Regions from separate parts of the Paenibacillus sp. PvR098 genome, predicted to be linked through region 3. Evidence: riboswitches for the same ligand, from Rfam matches in the RefSeq annotation. Region 3 holds a riboswitch; each other region holds the start of a gene.
The links. A riboswitch is a leader RNA that binds a small molecule or an ion and turns the genes downstream of it on or off. The one in region 3 is predicted to bind thiamine pyrophosphate.
Positions count from the first base shown of each region.

Region 1: linked by a shared signal. The riboswitch ahead of JOE45_RS15755 (ABC transporter ATP-binding protein) and the one ahead of thiC (phosphomethylpyrimidine synthase ThiC) in region 3 are both predicted to bind thiamine pyrophosphate.
Region 2: linked by a shared signal. The riboswitch ahead of JOE45_RS22470 (ECF transporter S component) and the one ahead of thiC (phosphomethylpyrimidine synthase ThiC) in region 3 are both predicted to bind thiamine pyrophosphate.

Region 1 covers NZ_JAFIBU010000001.1:3,172,442-3,179,870, forward strand. Annotated here, with positions in the region: gene JOE45_RS15740 (LuxE/PaaK family acyltransferase) at 1-1,057, opposite strand, end outside; gene JOE45_RS15745 (ABC transporter substrate-binding protein) at 1,126-2,157, opposite strand; gene JOE45_RS15750 (ABC transporter permease) at 2,154-2,915, opposite strand; gene JOE45_RS15755 (ABC transporter ATP-binding protein) at 2,912-3,661, opposite strand; TPP riboswitch at 3,716-3,825, opposite strand; gene pdxA (4-hydroxythreonine-4-phosphate dehydrogenase PdxA) at 3,906-4,904, opposite strand; gene JOE45_RS15765 (four-carbon acid sugar kinase family protein) at 4,910-6,193, opposite strand; gene JOE45_RS15770 (2-keto-3-deoxygluconate permease) at 6,235-7,233, opposite strand; gene JOE45_RS15775 (sigma-54-dependent Fis family transcriptional regulator) at 7,385-7,429, opposite strand, start outside.
Region 2 covers NZ_JAFIBU010000001.1:4,529,386-4,536,814, forward strand. Annotated here, with positions in the region: gene JOE45_RS22440 (uracil-DNA glycosylase) at 1-243, shown strand, start outside; gene JOE45_RS22445 (DNA-3-methyladenine glycosylase) at 290-880, shown strand; gene JOE45_RS22450 (Dabb family protein) at 987-1,280, shown strand; gene JOE45_RS22455 (DUF2797 domain-containing protein) at 1,501-2,310, shown strand; gene JOE45_RS22460 (MFS transporter) at 2,486-3,742, opposite strand; gene asd (archaetidylserine decarboxylase) at 3,779-4,570, opposite strand; TPP riboswitch at 4,866-4,971, shown strand; gene JOE45_RS22470 (ECF transporter S component) at 5,080-5,673, shown strand; gene JOE45_RS22475 (ABC transporter ATP-binding protein) at 5,670-7,187, shown strand; gene JOE45_RS22480 (energy-coupling factor transporter transmembrane component T family protein) at 7,187-7,429, shown strand, end outside.
Region 3 covers NZ_JAFIBU010000001.1:1,364,385-1,371,813, forward strand. Annotated here, with positions in the region: gene JOE45_RS06815 (DUF441 domain-containing protein) at 1-179, shown strand, start outside; gene JOE45_RS06820 (aspartate kinase) at 181-1,437, opposite strand; gene JOE45_RS06825 (DUF2164 domain-containing protein) at 1,656-1,910, opposite strand; gene JOE45_RS06830 (FAD-dependent monooxygenase) at 1,964-3,127, opposite strand; gene JOE45_RS06835 (YjcZ family sporulation protein) at 3,477-3,578, shown strand; gene JOE45_RS06840 (MFS transporter) at 3,636-4,847, opposite strand; TPP riboswitch at 5,110-5,220, shown strand; gene thiC (phosphomethylpyrimidine synthase ThiC) at 5,313-7,094, shown strand; gene JOE45_RS06850 (thiamine pyrophosphate-dependent enzyme) at 7,189-7,429, opposite strand, start outside.

The sequences.
Region 1 (7,429 bases), 1.8 Mb from region 3:
TCCCCAGCAGGACAAGCCCGTGTTCGTTCTTATACCCCATATCCTCCGTGAGAACAGCAAATGCCGAATTCCAACTGCCCAGATCATAATGGGCAAGCACACCGGTTTCCCCATCAGGAACCGGCTCCAATGAATCAGGATGAAGAACAAGCGTTCGAATCCAGGGGGGATTCGCTTTTTCGTGCACGGTGCGTCCCGTAAGTAAGCTGCTGCGTATGGTCTGATCATAGATTTGGGAGCTGAGCTCGGTCATCCCGTACATATTCACGCAGGACTCGCGCTTCAGTCCAAAATACCCTTCGATCTTCTGGTACAGCTCCTCCGCCGCGATCTCGCGGGACTGTCCTTTCAGACCGCCTGTATCAAAAAGACGGCTCCCCTGCGGAAGCTCGACTTGATATGAATGTTCAGCACAGTAATCCAGCAAATGCACATAAGCAAAGGTGGCCCCGATCAGAAGCACCGGTTCGTTACGAGCCGCACACTCCTGAAGTGACGCAAGAACCCCTTCCATATCCAACCCGCCTTCTTGCGAGTAGAAAAACCGGCTGCCGGATGTGCCGTAATGCTCCACAGCCTTCGTCAAATAACGGGAGAGGGAAGAATTACGATTCAGGTCGGCCGCGGGAGACAGCACCAATACCGTAATCTGGTCACGGTCCGGAAGCACATAATGTTTGAAAGGAGGCGCCATCGAGGCATCCCATACCTCCAAGGTCGGATGATAATGCTTGCCCCGCTTGTCCGCATTCGTTGTTCCGCTTGTCATGAATACGGCTTCCGCTTCCTCCGCCGGCTCGCAGGATAGCGTCAGCTCTTTAAACGCCTGAATCGGGATCGGCGGAATTTCTCGCCAATCCCTTACCGTTAATGGGGATTTACGCCGGGCCTGGCCATATTTCTTGTACGCTGCGTTATGCTGGAATTGATAGCGAAACAGCTTCATGGCTGCCTCTTGAAACGAAGCCTCCGTTTCCGCCTCCGTTACATCGCCTGCCGAGAAGCGCTCGATATACCCCAAAATATGTTGTACGATTTCTCTCGATTCCGCCTTCAAATGCGTTCCCCCTCCCTATATCACAATTCCCATTATTGAAAGCTTGATTCCGGCTCACACTTAGGGCATTACTTCTTCGGCACCAGGTCATTGGTCACAATGTCATTTAGCTTCAAATTGTTTTCGATCAAACCGAGCTTCTTATATACATCGGCGCCTTCCTGCAGCACAGACGCATCCAGCCAACCGAGTCCGTTTTTGTCCGTATCTGCGGATACCGTCGATTCATTGCGAAGTTTAATAATCTCCACATTGCGCTGCTTATCTTTCCCGTCGATTGCTTTTGTCAAAGCAACTTCCGCTGCCGCGTCGGGATTCTGAATCATCCACTCTGCGCTTTTCTTATAAGCCTCCAGGAAGTTCTTCAGCATTTCTTTCTTCTGCTGGAAGGTCTCCTCGGTTACAACGAACACATCGCTCGGTACATTCAAAGAATCCCTCACGTTGATGACATTCACGTCTCCGAGTCCCTTCAGCTTCGCATCGGACAAGCCCGTATCTGTGGCCGCCGTTGCATCTACCTGTCCTTGGATCAGAGGAGCGAAATTGGATACGCCGGTTTCCACGATGGTGACGTCCTTTTCCGTTAGTCCAGCCTGATTCAGAACAACCAGCAGGTTATGCCGGGTGCCGCTGGATAGACTGTATACCCCGATCTTTTTCCCCTTGAGATCTTTAGGATCCTGGATGTTTTTATCCTTCAGAGACACGATATTAAATACGTTTTGAGGATAAATATTATAAATGACATGCAGCTTCTCGCCTTTATCTAAAGCAAAGTATAAGGAACCCGGGTCTGTAAACGCAATGTCGGCCTGCTTGGACAAAATGTTCTTAATCGCATCTCCGCCCCCGGCACCCGGAACAAACGTAAAATCAATACCTTTTTCCTTAAACCAGCCTTGCTCCTCCGCATGATAAAGATTCGTTTGTTCGGTGATCGGCTTGCTCCAGCTGGCCATTACGACCTTTTGCGGCTGCGATGGCGCCTCGGCTGCCGGTGGAGCTGAATGGGTTTCATTCGAGGATGAGGTGCCACATGCCGATAACAGCAGACTCCCCGCCAATATCATGATGGCTGCGATAGAATATTTTTTCATTTGTCTTTCTCCCTTTTATATGGTTTTAATTTGATCCGCTCTACGATAATAACCACTTGATACAAGGCCATGCCCAGAACAGTGAGCAGCAGCAGCACAGAAAACATCAAGGGCGTATCCATCATGCCCTGGGAGGCGATGATCAAAGCGCCGAGGCCTTGGTTGCCCCCGATAAACTCACCGACCACCGCCCCCACTACAGCCAACACCACAGCGACGCGAAGCCCTGAAAGAATACCAGGCAATCCCGCCGGCAGCTTCAACCGGATCAACGTCTGCCACCGGGAGGCCCCCAGCACCCGGAACAAGTCCCGCTTCAACGGGTCTACGTAGTGGATAGCGGTTACAGTGCTTTCCAGCAGAGGAAAGAAGGAGATTAACGCCGTGATGACGACTTTGGGGGTGGTTCCGAATCCGAACCAGATCATAAATAACGGAGCCAGCGCCAGCTTAGGGACCGCTTGACTGGCCACGATATAAGGGGATAAAAGCCGCCTTAACCACGCCCACTCTCCCATCCCGATTCCGCAAAGAACCCCGAACAAGCCGCCCAGCAGCAAGCCGAGTACAATCTCGAGCAGCGTTTGGCCGATATGTTTCGTAAAATATCCAGTGACCAAACCCGTCCACAGGGTATCCGCTATGACAGAGGGGGCAGGCAGTACCAGCTCTGAGACCCCGCTGGAGCGGACAAAGCCCTCCCATACGGCGATCATCAGTACAAAAAGCCCGACCGGAAGGATAGAATTCCGAATCACTTCCGCTCCCCTCCTTCCATCGCCTGTCTTACCGCTAGACAGACTCGGTTAAATTCGCTGTCATAGCGCATCTCATAATGGCGCGAATCAGGTAGAGGTACGGAGTATTCCCCCGCAATTCCTCCTCCATGAAGAACAATGACACGATCCGATAAATACACGGCCTCCGTAATATCATGGGTAATAAAGAGGACCGTGATCTTCTTGCTCCTGCACAGCTGGAGGAGATCCTCCTGCAAAGACTCCCTTGTCAACGCATCCAACGCGGCGAAAGGCTCATCCATCAGCAGCAAGGACGGCTCTCGTATCAATGCTCGGGCAATGCCCACGCGGCTTTGCTGTCCGCCGGACAGCTCGGCGGGATATTTATCCGCATGCAGAGCCAAACCCATGCGTTCCAAATAGGCATCTGCCGCTTCCCGGTCCGCCCGTGTCGGCTTACGCACCAAAGACACCGGCAGCAGGACATTCTCCCTTACGGTTTGCCATTCCAACAAAGTAGGCGCTTGAAATACAACACCAACTTGGGTTTGCGGCTTCGTTACCGGCTTGTCCGCGATCCGGACCTTTCCTTCGTCAGGCGTCAGCAATCCTGCTGCCATTTTTAACAGGGTCGTCTTGCCGCACCCGCTTCTCCCGACCAGGGTAACAAATTCACCCTCCTGTACCTGCAAATGCAGGCTATGGATGACTTGTTGCTCCCCATTATAGTTGTGACTTACTCCTTGAAATTCCAGGTAGGTCACCTTAATCCTCCCCCTGCCCTCAGCTAACAAAAAACACACCTTGCCCATAGCAAAGTGCGTTCCCTCACCTCTCCCTACGCTGGCATGACCCAACAGGTTCAAATGGTTAACGGCGAACCAGCCGTACTCTCAGTCCGATTCCTCAGACCCCCATGCTGTATACAATTACATCCATGATACGCTATATATTATCGGATGGTCAAGAAAGAGCCTGTGTTCCTATATTCGGAACACAGGCTCTTTATTACATATCCTTAGGAGCTAATTCAATGGCATCCCGAATGGCCGCTAACATGCTTCGTTCATCGGCAACATTTTTACCTGCAATATCAAAAGCGGTTCCGTGGTCTACCGAGGTGCGAATGATTCCGCCTTTTAACCCGACCGTAATGTTAACCCCTTCTTCCAATCCCAATACCTTAATAGGTCCGTGACCTTGGTCGTGATAGCAGGCCACAACGATGTCAAAATCGCCGCGAACCGCACGGAAAAACAACGTATCGGCCGGGTACGGTCCTGTGACATCCATGCCCTCTGCTTTAGCCTTCTCGATGGCCGGAATCAACTTCTCTTCTTCTTCCCCGTTCCCGAACAATCCATTCTCACCGGCATGGGGATTAATCCCGCATACCGCAATTTTCGGCTGGGATTTCCCCGCACGGGTCAGCGTCTCATGAGCCAGCTTAACGACCGTATACGTTCTTTCCGGATTAATCATTTCGATCGCTTTAATCAATCCCACGTGAGTGGTGAGATGGATGACCTTGAGATTCGGTGAGGATAACAGCATAGAATAATCCTCAGTATCAGTTAATTCGGCCAGGATTTCGGTATGACCCGGATACAGATGTCCTCCTTTATGAAGGGCTTCTTTATTCAAGGGAGCCGTACAAATCGCATGAATTTCCTTCGCCTTGGCGAGCTCCACTGCCTTTTTAATAAATTGGAAGGCCGCGTTCCCCGCTTCACTCGACACTTGCCCAAACGGTAAGTCTTCCGGCAAAATATCCAAATCAACACAATCGATGATGCCGTGCTGGAATACAGCCTCGCTAAGCTGACTAATTTTACGAATGTTCACGTCCGCCTGCACCACTTTTCTGGCCCGCTCCAGAATTTTGTAATCGCCTATGACAACCGGCTTGCATTGATCGTACACCTGAGCGGATTGCAGAGCTTTCACGATAATTTCCGGACCAATGCCTGAAGCATCGCCCATCGTTATACCTATGACTGGTTTCATATGGTTCATTCCCCCTTGAGCTTTTGTATGGAATTGAGCAGCGATAAGTCCGTACCGAATGCCCCCGCTTTGGTGATGGCATACATGGGCTTAGCTCCAATGGTGCGGCCAAGCGGGATGCCGATTTCCACTTCGGCAATGAGATGAAATCCGGTCACGCCCAGCTGCATGCAGACCTGCTTCGCCGTATCGCCTCCGGTTAACACCATGCCCTTGATTTCACAGGCTTCGATGAGCCATGAAGTCACTGTTCCCAGCGCCCCGGATATCGAATTGCTCACAGCGCTTTCGTCCATCCCGTTCTTTTTCCCCAGCCGCTGTGCCTCTTCAATATCTTCAGGTCTTCCTGAGGAAAAGAGAGCAATATCATGCCGATCATCCAGTGCCCTCTTCGCTTCCTCATACACCCTTTGCATCTCTGCCTTGCGTGATGCATTATCGGCTACAAGCAAGGAAGACCGGAGCTCTATTCCTTTAATATGAGGCTGTTGAACGACAATGTCCAGCTGCTTTCGGGTGGTTGGGCTTACGCTGCCGACCACGAGCAGCACAGGCTTTTGATCTCGCTGAATGTCAAGCTCGATCTCCTTCGTTTGCAGCCCGTAGATTTCCGGCAAATAGTTGGCAAGTCCTGCCGAGCCTACCCAACAAACGGAGCGGCCGATGCGGGCCATCGTTTGAACAATACGCCTTAAATCCTCTTCCTCTTCGGCATCAAATACGACATATCGGATTCCATCTTCCTGACACTGGATAAGCTTCGCCTGAACAGCTTCCAATCCAGAACGCAGCTCCTCATAAGTAACCAAGGCGATCGGCTGCTCCGACTGACTTTGAATAATGCTCGGAATAAAGGAATCGCGAACAGGCGTTTTCGGATCTTTTGCGATTTCCGTTTCACTCAAAGGTTTCTCGTGAAGATAGTGATAGCCATCGATCGTTTTTCTGCCATTCTTTGGATAAGCAGGTGCAATCACGACAAAGTCCGGGCGGAATACTTCGTATAAAGCGTCGATCTCCGCTCCAAGATTTCCCCTCAGGGTAGAATCGACTTTTTTATAAATCACATCAAAGCTGCCGGATTTGAGTACCTGCGATACTTCTTTTACCTTATCGTACGCTTGACTCCGGGGTAACCAGCGGCTGTCCGTATCGATAACAACCGCTTCCTGATGGATTGCCGTTACATCTGGCTCGAACAGCACTGACGTATTCAATCCGTAACGAGCCAGCTGCACTCCGCTGTCATTAGCCCCGGTCAAATCATCAGCAATCATCGCTAATTTCAACGCCTTCACCTCTCTTGGAGTAAGTTCCGGGCAGCTGCAGCTTACTGCTGAGCCGCCTCTCCTCTTTGAATTCCATACTTTTCAAGTTGTCCCTTCTTTTCCAAACGTTTCACGAGGAACGCAATAAAAATCGGCATCAGAATGGCTGTCGTTACCACACTTGCGGCGACTTGCACTGTGGCCAATTCGGCCATCGGAGCGAATGCGGCGTTGGCGGCGGCGATGGCTGCAGGCGTTGCTACGGCGTTGCCTGCCGTAGAACCTTCGGCCGCTCCGACAATAGGGTTCCAGCCGATCGCTTTAAATACGAGGTAACCGCCCAAGCCTGTAAATAGGACCGTGGCCACACCCAGCATAACCCCGCTGATCCCGCCATTGATAATGGCGTTGAAGTCAATTCCCATACCCAATGCGAACGCAAAGAACGGAATTAACATATTGCTGCCCTTCGCAAAAAATGTCCTCATTTCGGGATCCAGATTCCCAAGCACCATCCCTACCACAATCGGAAGTAACACAGAAACGAAGGATACAAACGAAAACATACCTTCAACAAATCCCATCGCTCCAAAAATCGATAAAGCCACCATCGTCAAAAACGGGCCGTCATTCAGCGCCAGCAAGGAATACGCCGCTTTATCGTCTTCTTTCCCGTATTGACCGACAACCGCCATGTAGAGGCCGCCGTTACTGTTGGTCATTGCCGCAATAATGGCGATAGGCGCCAATCCAAGGAATAATCCGTTAGGTCCGGCCAGCAAAAAAGCCGCTAAACCGAATAAGGCTCCGATTAACCATTTGATGGTCAATAAGGTTGCGCCTTTGCCTAAGGAAACTCCAACATTTCTAAGATTGATTTGGGCTCCTGCACAAAGAAGGAACAGAGCAATCAACGTCGAAGCGCCGTTAACGAACAACGCCTGTGTGAAATTTCCGATCCTTAATAAATCAGGCGCAAACGTATTTATAGTTGCAGCCAGCAGCAAGGGTACGACCATCATCCCCCCCGGGATGCGTTCTAAGGTTGCTTTGATTTTCATGATGAAACCTCCTGGAATGTTTAAATATTATACAAGTATATTAAAACCGCTTTCATTTTCATCTCAATCATAAATCAAAGTGTTAAAAAAATCAACATAAAAATCATTATTAGACCATAAAAACAAAAAAACTAACCAAGGTGTTTATTTTTTAAACACCTTGGTTAGTTTTGGTTGCTTTCAGCTTTCTCCACAA
Region 2 (7,429 bases), 3.2 Mb from region 3:
CAGCTACAATTGAAGGAGAAGAGGCCGGATGTACTGTTTGCTCTAGGCAATGTGGTGGTGCAAACCTTATTTCCAGACCAGGAAGCCGACGTGAAAAGCTATAGAGGAAAGTGGCATACGTTTCAAGAGATGCCGATAGCGGTTTCCTATCATCCTTTGGCTGTGCGCCGAAGACCTGTACTTATGAAGTATTTCGTAGAAGATATAAAGTTTGTTGCCGAAAAGATCAAAGACATGATATGAAAGGTTATAAAAGGTTTGGATTAGGGACCAAAGAGAGGTGAGTCTAGTGTCGTTTCAACCTGTAGACGCAATATTTTTCCAACAACCCACATTGGATTTGGCTCGTTCGCTGCTTGGGCTGCTGCTAGTAAAGGAAACTGAATCAGGCACGGCTTCGGGCTGGATTGTGGAAACCGAAGCTTATAGGGGGCCGGAGGATCGTGCAGCGCACAGCTTTAACCATCGAAGGACGCCAAGAACGGAGGTGATGTTTGGTCCTCCTGGTTATGCATATACCTATGTGATGCACACCCATTGTCTGGTGAATGTGGTCAGTGGGAAGGAGGGCCATCCAGAGGCCGTGTTAATTAGAGCTGTCGAGCCTTATACGGGCATAGAAATGATGTATGAGCGCCGCGGAAAAGAAAAAAAGAAAATAGAACTCACCAATGGTCCGGGCAAGCTGACGAAAGCTCTGGGAATAAACCAAGAGGATTATGGAACACCTTTATTTGAACCGCCTCTTTTTATTGCAGAGGGAAGAGGAGAAATTAAATCCATAGTGACCGGTCCTAGGATCGGCATTGAGAATAGCGGCGAGGCCAAAGACTATCCCTGGCGATTTTGGGAGAATGGAAACCCGTTTGTATCTAGGTAAGTAATAAGCGCTATTCTCTATTAACGAAGTGTCAACTCTCGCAGTGGTTTTGAACGAGCTTACATGATATAGTGGAATATATTTAAAATAGAAAAGAGGACTTAACATGATCGATCATATCGTACTAGTTAAATTTGGCGAATCGACAACGCAGGAGCAGTTGCAGGATGTAGTTGAACGATTCAAAGCTCTCAAAAATCATCTTACGGGAATCGTGGATCTTCAAGCCGGTATCAACTTTTCAGAGAAAAATCAAGGCTATCAATTGGTATTGAGCGTTCGGTTTGAAAACAAAGCGGCTCTGGAGGCTTATGGACCGAATCCTGAACATCAAGCGGTTGCGGCTTTGATCAGAGAAGTAGGACGAGTGGATAGTATTGTGGTTGATATTGAAATCTAAAGCTTGCTTCTCATAGATCGATAGTAAAATAAGCTTTGTCCTGCAGCCTTGGCTCGGACAAAGCTTATTTTTTGTCCGACATATGGGAGTGATCTGGAGGGTCTATCATTCCATCGACTCTCCAGTAGGTCCCCTGAGTATCCTTTTTCCTCTGGGGAACGTATAATTATAATAGATTGATAGATTTTCAATACTACATAATATAGGAGTGATTATACCTATGCATAGCGGTATCTTGAGAGGTTTTACTCACCGGCACGAAGCCCCGGTTCAATATATATTGCGGCTTGATGAAACTGAAGTCCCACTTAATGATTGGGTTGGAGAGCACCTTCAAATCCAGTTTTTACATGAAATTCGATGTATTCATTGCAATAGAAAAATTAAAAAAACATACAATTCCGGCTACTGTTATCCCTGTTTCGTTGCGCTTGCAGAAAATGATTTGTGTATCGTTAAACCCCATGAATGCCACTTTGATCAAGGAACGTGCCGGGATGAAGCTTTCGCTCAAACGCACTGTATGGTTCCGCATTATGTATATCTTGCGGTAAGCAGCGGCCTTAAAGTCGGTCTTACCCGCAAGGGAAACCAAATGAAGCGTTGGACAGACCAAGGGGCTATTCAGGCCATTCCCATTGCTGAGCTCCCGACAAGAAAGCTTGCAGGAGAACTGGAATTTGAACTTAGCAAACATGTGATGGACAAAACGGACTGGCGCAAAATGCTGAAGGGTGAAGTCAGCGAGATTGAATTGCTTCAAAGCAGAATTGAGATTCTTGCTCATGTTCCGGAAGCCTTTAAACCGTATCTGCTCGACGAAACGACGGTGTTCGAATTCCTTTACCCACAGATGGAGTCGCTGCAGAAAATCAAGACGTACGATCTGGAAAAGTCTCCGATGATCACGGACCGTCTGATTGGAATAAAGGGCAACTACCTGATGTTTGAGCAAGCAGTAATCAACGTAAGGAAATATAGCGGATACAAGGTATCCATTTCACTTGAAGCCTCGCAGGTGGCGCAATAACGATGTGGCTTGGGACTTCAGCGCCGCGGCTCTTCGTCCGGACGGACGCTGGCCGTGCTGGCGGTCACCGATACGGACTGACTAATCTCATGATAGAAAGAAGAAATGCACGATACACCTCAAACGGGACGTATCGTGCTTTTCATATGGATGTGATTTCAAAACCGCTTCTTACTTAAGCTTCCTGAGCCCATTCCTTTAGGGTACGGTCATGCGGAAGGAAGAAGGTCAGAAGGCCGATCAGTGGAAGGATACTCACCATCTGCATGACCACCGGGAGATGCAGCGCATCGATCAGACCGCCGAGCGCCACCGCTCCCAGCGCGCCTAGACCGAAGGCGAGACCGGTAATCAGTCCGGACACGGTTCCGATCTTGCCTGGGATCAGCTCTTGTGCGTACACTACTGAAACGGAAAAGCTGGAGAGGATGATGAAACCGTTAACAAGCAAAATGACATACGCCCAGAACGGATTGGCATAAGGCAAAAGCAAGGCCAGGGGCGCGGAGCCGACCATGGAGAAGAAGATCAGGTTGCGTCGTCCGAATTTATCGGACAGCGGACCACCCATGAAGGTGCCTAGTGCGCCCGCCGCGGCGAACAGGAAGATGTAGATTTGAGCCTTTTCCAAAGTAATTCCGAACTGTTCCATGAGATAAAACGGATAATAGATCGTCACGCCAGCATGGTACCAGGACCGGGCGAACACGAGAAAAATCAACGTTAAGATAGCGAAAGTGATTTGCTTTTTGCGCAAAGGACTCATGACCCGTACGCCGTTCTTCTTTGCCGCAGGCGGATGCACAGCTATATATCCGCTGTACCAGCGGGAGATAAAGAGCTGGACGAGAATGGCCAGCCCGGCAACTGCCGTAAACCAGATCGCCCCGAATTGACCGAGCGGGACGAAGAGGAAGGCCGTCATAAGAGGAGCCAGCGATTGCCCTGAGTTGCCGCCTACCTGAAAGATCGACTGCGCGAGTCCGCGTCTTGAGCCTCCGGCCATGTAGGCTACCCGCGAGCCTTCCGGATGGAAGACGGCGGAGCCGAGTCCGATGAATAGCACGGATAGCAGAACCAGCCAATAATTCGGCGCAAAAGCCAGCCCGAGCACACCGATAAAGGTAAGGCCCATTCCCATCGGCAGCATGTAAGGGGAGGGACGGCGGTCCGAATATAGGCCGATGACCGGCTGCATAATCGAAGCGGTCATGTTTAAAGCGAACACGATAATACCCGATTGCATATAGGTCAAATTCATGGAATCCTTCAGAATCGGCAGGATCGCAGGAATGATCGATTGAATGGAATCATTAAATAAATGCACCAAACTGATGGCAAGCAGTATGCGGAATACGGTTGGTTTCCCATTGGCCTCCGGTGACCTTTGAAAAACCGGTCCGGAGGCCGCTGCTCCGGTTTGCGCCTGCATGAAAGAACGCTCCTTTCTTGGTTAGGATCCAGCGGCCTAATCCCGATGTTTGGTTATTCCAAGCGCTTCTCCCATGGTAACTCTGCTGCCGACTTTTACATCTTCACGGGGGGCGAAGGTGCCCGATTCGGTCAGGAGCACGACGGTAGATCCGAATTCGAAGTAAGCAAGCTCGTCGCCGCGGCTTAGCTCATTCGGAAGCGGGGTAACGTATTGAATGCTGCTCACATTCAAAGCCCCGACCTTCACCACGGCGACTTCCCCGGTATCATGCTGTATATAAGTAATCAAACGCTCATTACGGCTAAGGACCCGACGCATATGCTTGAGTCCGAAGTCGTTTACCGGATACACCTTGCCTGCGACATGCTCCTTCTCCAGAATCTTACCTGTCACGGGAGAATGAATCCGGTGATAGTCGGTGGGACTCAAGTAAAGAACATAATAAAATCCATGTTTGTAATTGATCATGCGGGGACTTTGGTTCAGCAGCTCATCAATTGTGTAATCCTGTCCCTTTACATTGACAATAAGCCCCTCTTGAATGCTTCCCATCCCGGTAATCAGGGCATCGACGGGGCTGACTACCGTATCTGGCGTCTCGTCGATAGGACGCAATCCTGCTTTTAATCTGCGGGTAAAAAAATCGTTCAAAGAAGCATACTCATGTATCGCTTTCTCCGCATCTTGTACGCGAATGCCGTAAGTACGAATAAAGCGTGGAATCAGCGCTCGGCTAGCTCTGGATTTGGCAAAGGTTCCTGTCAGTCTCGACACGGTCTTGCGTGAGGAAAGCTCGGTCAGCAGCCGGAATAGCGAAATCTTCATAATGGAAAGGTTCACCTGTTTTCTCTTAATGTAAGTACGCGAATCTAACGCCTATCTTGACACAGAACGGAGCACAAAGCAATCCTAAAACGAACCTTAAAAAGCAAGAAAAGCTCCCGAAGGAGCCTTTCATTTCATATATTAGGACGGATTAAGCCTTACAGGCGTATTTTTGAATTCCCCACAGGTAAGGCAAGCGGCCAGGTTCACTAAAATCGGGCTGCAGGTCTTGGATGTAGCTATGGAATTTTTTCAAGATCCTCCATTGACAAATATTTCAATCGTGATAATATGATGATGTCACTAGGGGAGCCGCACAGGCTGAGATTGGATCAATAGATCCTAGACCCTCTGAACCTGATCTGGTTTATACCAGCGTAGGGAAGTGGAAGATCGTTGGCACATATATTTCTATGGTGCTTACAAGGCCGCTTCCTTCATCGGGAGGCGGCCTTTTTGGCGTCATTCTCCCGGGGTTCTGAAAAAGATGGAAGAGGAGAGAGGAAAAGATGTCCAAACGTTTGAAGTTGACAGATATTCTGGTCACAGTCGTTATCGCCGTTGTATTCAGTATTATTTATCGGGTGTGGACCGACGTGTACAATTTGGCAAAGCTTCCGGGAATCCAGCTGGATCAATTCATGTACGGTATGTGGTTTATGGCTGCGACCGTCGCGTTCTTGATCATCCGTAAGCCAGGGGTGGCCTTCCTGGCGGAAGTAGCCGCAGCCTCCGGCGAGCTGATCGTCGGTTCTCCGTACGGTGTAGAGGTGCTTACATACGGAGTCCTTCAGGGGATTGGCGCCGAGTTGATCTTTGCCGCATTCCTATACAAACGCTTCTCCGCTGCCGTAGCTGGTCTGGCTGGGATTGCTGCGGGTACGGGTGCGCTGGCCCTTGATTTTTTCAAAGGCTATCTTCTCGAATTGCAAACGTGGAACTTGGTGCTGTACATTGTCATGAGGTTTATTGGGAGTTTTCTCATTTGCGGTCCGCTCGCCTATCTTCTTGTGAAGGCATTGGAAAAAACCGGGGTCACACAGCTCGTGCGTCCGGCGAGCGCCGGCGATTATGAAGATCTGGACAGGAAGAGCGTGCATTGACCGGGTCGGTGCAAAACCGTGATCGCTTCATCACCTGGGTTTCGCAGCTCCGGCTGAAGTTTCCCGGCAGTTCGTCACTATTGTTCGACGGCTTAAGCGCCGGTGTGCCAGCAGGGCAAAAGGTACTTCTGCTGGGTCCCAGCGGCTGCGGCAAATCTACGCTTCTTCAGGTTTGGAGCGGGCTGATCCCGGATGCGTTGGAGGTGCCGCTTAAGTACGAAGACATCGGCATTCCTCACTCGTGGGGGTATTTGTTTCAAGATCCTGATGTCCAGTTCTGCATGCCTTATGTAGATGAAGAAATAGCGTTTGTGCTTGAGAATATCCGGGTGCCCCGTGATCGTATGCCCGAGAGGATCAGGCAGTGTTTGGAGCAGGTCGGCCTGGATTTGCACGACCCGCATGTGCCGATCGCTTCGCTTTCCGGAGGGATGAAGCAGCGGCTTGCTATCGCCTCGCTGCTTGCGCTAAGGCCGGACGTCTGGTTCCTCGACGAACCGACATCATTGCTTGACCCCGAAGGGACGACCGAGGTATGGGAAACTGTTAAACAAATCACTCATGACAAAACGGTCATTATCGTGGAGCATAAAATAGATGAAATTGTAGATTACGTGGACCGGGTGATCCTCTTTGACTCTGATGCGCGTATTGTCGCCGATGGGGAGCCGGAGCAGGTGTTCCGGAACTTTAAGCCACAGCTGATGGAATACGGGATTTGGTATCCGGGCGTGTGGGACGACTTTGCGGATAGAAGGCCCAAGCGTGATCGTTATCCAAACGAAGTTCCCGAGGAGAGGGAGCCGCTGGTCCAATTGCATGAGCTAACGGGTTATCATGGGAAGGACAAGAAAATCGATGTCGCCTCCGCGAAGCTGTATGCCGGGGACTGGGTTGCGATTGTAGGGGAGAACGGTGCGGGCAAAAGTACGCTGCTCCAATCCCTCATGCAATTAATCCCGACAAAGGGTGAGTACGTGCTGGCGGGGAAGCCCGTTCGCAGCTTCGACGATGTGGCGGACATGGCGGCTTATGTGTTTCAAAATCCGGAGATGCAGTTTGTGACGAACACGGTTTACGATGAATTGGCGTTTAATTTCAGGCGTGACGGGGATTCCGAGGACACGATTAGAATGAAAGCGGATGAACTTCTGCAGTGGTTCGGCCTCAGCAAGCACCGCGACCTGCATCCTTATCAGCTGTCGCTAGGTCAGAAACGCCGGCTCAGCGTGGCGGCGGCCACGGTCAAAGCACAGCGGCTTGTGCTGTTAGACGAGCCTACGTTCGGCCAAGACGCCGCGAATACGTTCGCGCTGCTGGAGAAGCTGGAAATGTGGCGGCAGGAAGGGGTCGCCATCGTTATGGTCACACACGATACGGAAATTGTAAGCAGGTATGCTACAAGGGTATGGGAGATACGGCAGGGGCGTCTTGCCGCAGCGCTCAGTCCAGGAGAGTATACGAGCCGATTCATGGCGGATCGACCGCTGCCTTTCGCAGAATTAAGGAGCTGATGGCTGTGCCTTTCCTTTGGTCTTATAGGGAAACGTGGCTGCACCGCGTCAACCCTACCTTTAAGCTGATCGTTTCGATAGGCATGTTTATGCTTGTGCTGCTGACACATAACTTGAATGTTCTGATGAATGTGACTTGGATGCTTATTCTGCTGTTCTTTGCCGCCACCGGCCATCCGACGCGCAGACTGCTGCTTCTGATGCTGCCCTTCGGGTTGATGTTTGTGTCGTCTGCTACGTCT
Region 3 (7,429 bases):
TGAACGGCAAGGGACTGGAGCTATTAAAAATAGACCCACAAATGATTGTGGGTCTTGTGATTGGTTCGATCTTCGGTATTATTTTTCTGAAGGGCATACCGGTCGGTCCATTAATGGCCGCAGGCATTACCGCCTTTTTGCTTAAAGTATTTACGTTCGTTTTCGATAAAATCCGATAGTTTATCTTCTATCCGACGGTCCGCCTACAAATACGGTTTGATCCGTATCGAGGCCATATGCGGTGTGAAGGGCTTGCACCACTTCGTTCAAACGGCCGTTTTCGATGACGCAGGATGTCTTGATTTCGGACGTGCTGACCAGTAAAATGCTGATTCCAAGCTCCGAGATCACCTCGAACATTTTGGCGGCAACCCCTGGTGTGCTGACCATGCCTGCTCCGACGATGGATACCTTCACCAGATTTGTTTCAGAAGTTACTTCGCGGAAACCGACCAAAGTGCGGATGCCTTCGATAACCTGCAGCGCTTTGTCCACGTCGGAGGACGATACAGTGAAGGAGAAATCGGCGAGTCCGCTCAGAACACCGCTTTGCACAATGATGTCCACGTCGATCTGTTCTTTCGCCAAAGCCGTGAACACTTGGGCCAGCTGCCCCGGTTTCTCTTCTACACCCAAAATGCTGATTCTCGCCACATTTTTATCGTATGCAATGCCTCGTACCACGATGCCTTGTTCCATCGCTGCTTCCTCCTTCACATTCGTACCTTCGTTATGGTTAAAGCTGGATCTCACGACCAGCCTTACATTATAATTCTTCGCGTACTCTACCGCTCTCGGATGAAGAACTGCCGCGCCGAGATTGGCAAGCTCCAGCATTTCATCATAAGAGATTTCGTTCAGCTTCCGCGCGCACTTCACGATACGCGGATCCGTCGAATAAACGCCGTCTACGTCAGTGAAAATTTCGCACACATCCGCTTGAATCGCTGCCGCCAGTGCAACCGCAGTCGTATCCGATCCACCGCGTCCAAGCGTCGTAATCTCCCCAGCTTCGCTCATCCCCTGGAAGCCTGCAACGATGACAACCTTGCCTTCATCAAGCGCGTTAAGCACACGCTGCGGCTGAATATCGGTAATCCGAGCTTTGCCGTGAAGCGCTTCGGTGTACATACCCGCCTGCCATCCCGTGAAGGAAACAGCCGAGCCTTCCAGACTATGTATCGCCATAGACAACAGAGCAACGGAGACTTGCTCTCCAGTCGTCAGCAGCATATCCATCTCTCGCGCAGGAGGGGTTCCTGTGCAAATTTGCTTGGATAGGTCAATCAGATCATCCGTGGTATCACCCATCGCCGATACGACAACCACACACCGATGGCCCTCGCGCTGTCTCTCCACTACGCGGGCGGCCACACGTTTCATCCGCTCCGCATTACCTACGGAGCTTCCGCCGAATTTCATAACTATCAGAGACAAAACTGCTCACTCCCTACACAAACTTTTGCATAACTAATAAAATATTATACCATAAGCTCGATGTCTCTTGAAATAGAAAAATGGGGAAGCTTCAGATGAATCAGCGTTTATTGTCGTTTTTTACGCAGCTTCCATTTACTGAGAGCCGGATTTAATACAAACATGTAAAACAGCACGCAGCCTGTGAAGGTACTCCCAAAGGTTCATCAGACTCCCCGCTACTTGCTTCTACCCATCGGCTTCTCCAGGGAGTACAGCTCATCCTCCAGAGCCGACATTTTCTCCAATATCATTCGTCTTGCATCCCCTATCGCTTCATTGTATACCTGAGGACCCATCAGGCCGATCATAAACTCAATCAGCTGCTCAGCCTCCAAATTCCCAATCGATTCGGCTCTTTCTTCCTCAAAATATTGCTGAATGCGCCATACCATCTGCTCTTTTTGCTCTTTGGGAATCTTTAATCGAAGCATCCTTATTTACTCCTTTCATCCGGATTGGAGCGTGCTCAGAGCCCACAAGCCCATTATACCTCGTGCCCGATCAGCCACGCCATCCGGTTCATCTGCACACGGGGCGGAATGGTCCGCAGAACAGCGTTGCGAGCCGTGACGGCAAGCGTATGCTCCAGCTGCATCAGCCGACCCATCCTTCGCGACCTGCTTACAATAAGACTGGTTCTTTGAATCCTTCTTTGCTCATACAAGAGTAACGCTTCGGGGAGCTGAGACGGGCGTTCGCTGACGCAACGCGCGAGCATCAGCGCATCCTCCAGAGCCTGGGCTCCGCCTTGACCCAGGTTCGGGAGCATGGGATGTGCCGCATCTCCCAGTAAAGTAACAGGGCCTTGACTCCATCGGCGAAGCGGTACACGATCGAAAATATCATGCGATAGAATAGCAGACTCCTCCGTAGCCTCAATCACCGCCTCAATCGGCTCGTACCATCCTCGAAAATGACGAAGTGCAGCCTGCTTCCGCTTCCCTGGTGGCAGCAGCGAGCCTTGAGGAGCATTGACGGCGGCGAACCAGAAAACCCTGTCTCCGCCCAGTTGGGAGAACCCGAACCGTTTACCGGGTCCCCACGCTTCGAAGCCCCCGCCGTCTTCACGCGTATAGCGTTCGTTATCGAAGACGGCTATACCTCGAAGCGCCGTAAACCCGGCATAGCGAAGAGGAGTCGGCCCAAACAACCGTTGCCTGACGGAGGAATGAATTCCGTCTGCGCCGATCAGAATATCCCCTGCCTCCTCATATGCATCGGCAAAAACCGCCACAACCCTCTCCTCATGCTGCCGCCACTCAGCCCATTGCTTACCCCAATGAACAGTTCCCGGTTTCAGCTGATCGTACAAAATAGACTGGAGCGCAGCACGGTGAATGAGGTAGCTGGCAGAACCGAACCGCTGCGCTTGCTCCCGAACCGGCAAATCCACTAGTAGCTTACCGTTCCACGTACGGATTTCTCCTTTTCCTACCGGACAACCCTGTTCACGCACCTGATCAGCCACTCCAAGCTTCTCCAGCACCTTCATCGCATTGGCCGCCAGCACAATACCCGCTCCGATCACCTGCAGCTCCGCTGTCTTCTCGAATACGGAGACGCTCCAGCCGGAGTCCTGCAAAGCTATGGCCGCGGCCAGCCCTCCGATGCCCCCACCAATAATGATCGCCTTGCTACCGTTAAACATGCCCTGCCTCCTCCCACCTTTTGTCCTGACTGCTCTCCATCAATGTTGAGTTTTGTATCTAAATATACCTAATTATGGAACAGATAAAAAGGCTGCGAATACCATCGTCCCCCTACAGCGTTGAACGCACCAACGGCCAATAGACGACGCATATACGCAGCCGTCTATTCCTTCTGCGGGTGGGATCCTTTGGGTCATCGGCGATTCCCACACCGCATCATATTGAAAATCCATGCCATTGGAAACGACAGGTTTACCCGGAACAAACACATATTTTGGAGAATGCCCAATCCCAACACCCCTGCTGTTCATAAAATGCAGAAGCTAACACGGAAGGAGGTTGTCATCTATGAGCTTCGTCAGAGGATTTGGTCATGGCTTTACTTCTACCGGCGTGATCCTTGTGCTCTTCATTCTTCTGGTTATTGTTTCCACTGCTTTGGTTATCTAATGTAGTTTTTTCGCAACCTTCGCTCGGGCCAACCGCTCGGGCGTATGGTTGCCGTTATTAGAACGTATGATCCGCCGAACGGGATTCCCGTAATGGCATCCCCCGCTGCTTTAGCATCGTATGGGACAGCCATGCCGCGACACATCCCAAGGCGCCTATAATGATAAAGCCTTGCTTTAACGTCAGCCAATCGCCGGCGATTCCCATAAATAAGGGACCTGCAAACATGCCCAAACCATAAATAGCCTGGTAAAAACCCATGGCCGTTGCTCTTTTCCCAACGTCCATATGCTTGATGCTCAGCGCCATCAACACCGGTGAAGTAAAGCCTCGGCCAAACCCTGCGAGACATTGCGTGATCATCAGCATCCACAAGGAATGGGAGAATGGAATAAGAATAGTAAACACTCCGGTTAATACAAAACCGGTGACAATGATATTCTTTTCACCTAATTTACGGGCTGCATATCGACCCCCTACCAATGACGCGATCGCCATAGGAAACGTAGAAAAAAACGTAAGCAAACCCATATCCAGCCTGGTTGCGCCGAGAGATTGAGCATACACGGGGGTAAACCCGAACACGGTAGCGAAGGTCAGCACTTGAAAGAGGATGGCCAGAAAAGAGACGGTCAGCAGCATCTTATCGCTCCCCACCTCAAGCACGCCTTTGAAGGTCATTTCCTGCGTATTCTTCCTAGGGGTTTCCACCAGAAAAAACGCACCCGTGAGTCCCAAAACCCCTACAGCTGCACCGATCAGAAAAGACGATTCCCAACCATACATATCGGCGAACCACCCGCCGCACAGAATTCCGAACATTTGACCAAGTGAATTGTAAAAAGAGATCGTTCCGATCGCTTGCGTTGTTTCCTCCTTACGATAGTAGCTGGCAAACAAGACCGTAAAGTCTACCCAAGTCGCCGCTGCCGCTCCTGCTGCAGCCCTAAGCAAGAGAATCCATGTCAGCTGCTGTGTTACTAGAATCCCGACTCCGGATAATACCGAAAAAAACAACCCGAATACAATAAACAATTTTCGCTTATGATAACGGTCCGATACTACGCCTACCGGTATCCGCAGCAGCATCTGACTCAATCCGTACATGCCGACGATCAGTCCCGCCATTTTATAAGAAGCGCCTAAATATTCAACATAGGCGGTCAATATCGGCACGCAAGTATACATCGAAAACCAGAACAACAAGGTGACCATACAAAACAGCGGTATTCTATAATTTCGTGTTTCTGTTTCGGGTCTCGCATTCATCCTTGTTCTCTCCTAGTTCGTCAATTTCATTTGTTATGCACACGTTCATTATTCATCATATCTGATTTCCATAAAGTTCTAAAGAAATAATTTATTTATTAATTATGCACTTTAAAGTAAGTTCCTCCATAGCCATCCACTTTGTCGCCGTAGATCTTCAACTTCATGGGATCGCCGACGAGCACATGGCGGACACCGTCATCACACTTTCTAAAAAATAGGTTGATTTTTCAATTTTCTATGGTTATTATTGGTATGACAGTTGAATAAACACGGGAGCTTGGTATAGCCAGGCTGAGAGGGTAGCCGAATGCTATCGACCGTAATACCTGATCTGGGTAATGCCAGCGGAGGAAATGTCTTAGCCTTTGTGTATACAAAGACCGCTTCTTTCACGTTGCGGTCTTTTTTGTTTGCATCAAGGTTTTCTCCGCTTGATCACATTCATTCTGAGGAGGAATTGAAATGGCAAGCGAAATCAAAGAAAATGTAGTAACCCCTAATGTTTCGGCTTTTCCGGGGAGCAAGAAAGTGTATGTGCAGGGTTCACGTGAGGATATCAAGGTTCCTATGCGCGAAATTGGTTTAACCCCGACAGTCCAAGGCGACAACGAGCAAGAGAACCCTCCAGTACGGGTATATGATTGCAGCGGTCCATACACGGACAGCGATGTCCACACCGATATTCGTGCTGGCCTTCCGTTGAACCGCCGCAATTGGATATTGGAGCGCAACGATGTTGAAGAATATACAGGAAGAGCGATCAAGCCCGAAGACAACGGTTACATAAAAGAAGACTCCGTAAGTCAGGAAGAAATATTCCCAGGATTGTATCGTAAGCCGTTACGCGCTAAAAGCGGATCCAATGTAACACAAATGCATTATGCCAAGAAAGGGATCATCACTCCAGAGATGGAATATATCGCTATTCGCGAGAATGTTTCTCCTGAATTTGTACGCAGTGAAGTCGCTCGCGGTCGGGCGATTATTCCGTCAAACATCAATCATCCGGAAAGCGAACCCATGATAATTGGCACTAAATTTTTAGTCAAAATCAACGCCAATATCGGAAACTCGGCTGTCGCTTCATCAATCGAAGAAGAAGTAGAAAAAATGAGATGGGCTACACGCTGGGGCGCAGATAACATCATGGACCTGTCCACCGGCAAAAATATTCATACGACCCGTGAGTGGATCATCCGCAATTCTCCTGTACCGATCGGGACGGTTCCCCTTTATCAAGCCTTGGAGAAAGTCGGAGGAAAAGCGGAGGAGCTGAGCTGGGAGATTTACCGCGATACGCTCATAGAACAAGCCGAACAAGGCGTAGATTACTTTACGATTCATGCTGGCGTACTTTTACGCTATGTTCCTCTCACGGCGAAGCGGGTCACAGGTATCGTTTCTCGTGGCGGTTCCATCATGGCTGCATGGTGTCTGGCGCATCATCAGGAAAATTTCCTTTATACCCATTTTGAAGAGATTTGTGAAATCATGAAATCCTATGATGTTGCGTTTTCCCTTGGGGATGGTTTGCGTCCGGGGTCCATAGCGGATGCCAACGATGAAGCTCAGTTTGCGGAATTGGATACGCTTGGCGAACTAACGCAAATCGCATGGAAACATGATGTGCAGGTCATGATTGAAGGACCTGGGCACGTTCCCATGCATTTGATTAAAGAAAATGTCGATCGTCAGGTTGAAGTATGTCAGGAGGCTCCGTTCTACACCTTGGGACCTCTTACCACAGACATTGCCCCTGGGTATGACCATATTACTTCAGCCATCGGCGCTGCCATGATTGGTTGGTTCGGAACAGCGATGCTCTGTTATGTCACGCCAAAAGAGCATCTGGGTCTTCCAAACAAGAATGATGTTCGCGACGGGGTTATCGCGTATAAAATCGCAGCTCATGCAGCAGACTTAGCCAAAGGGCATCCCGGAGCTCAAGAAAGAGACAACGCCTTATCCAAAGCACGTTTTGAATTCCGTTGGAGAGATCAGTTCCACTTATCTCTGGACCCGGAAAGAGCGATGGAATATCATGACGAGACACTGCCTGCAGAGGGTGCCAAAACAGCTCATTTCTGCTCGATGTGCGGCCCTAAGTTTTGCAGCATGAGAATTACACAGGACATTCGCGAATATGCCAAACAGCAAGGACTCGAGGATCAGCAAGCCATTGAGAAAGGCTTGGATGAAAAATCCAAAGAATTCAAAGAAGCCGGCAGTGTCATTTATAAGTAATAAAGCAATGAGGAGCTGTTGCCTAACGGCTCCTTCTTTTTTCCATAAGAAAAGACCAACGAAATAAACGTTGATCTTTCCTCCATAAGATGATTTATTTTTGTTTTACAGTCTGCGCTGCTCTCATTTCTTCGATCGTCTTGGCTACGGATACTTGCTGCGGGTCGATTCGCACCTCGATCAACGCCGGTTTAAGTGAAGCCAACGCCCGCTGCAGTGCAGGTACAAAATCTTCGTTCTTCTCTACTAGCTCCCCATGTCCGCCCATACTGACCATGATCTCTGTGAAATTCGGATTTGATAATTCCGTTGCAATGACACGTTCAGGAAAATGC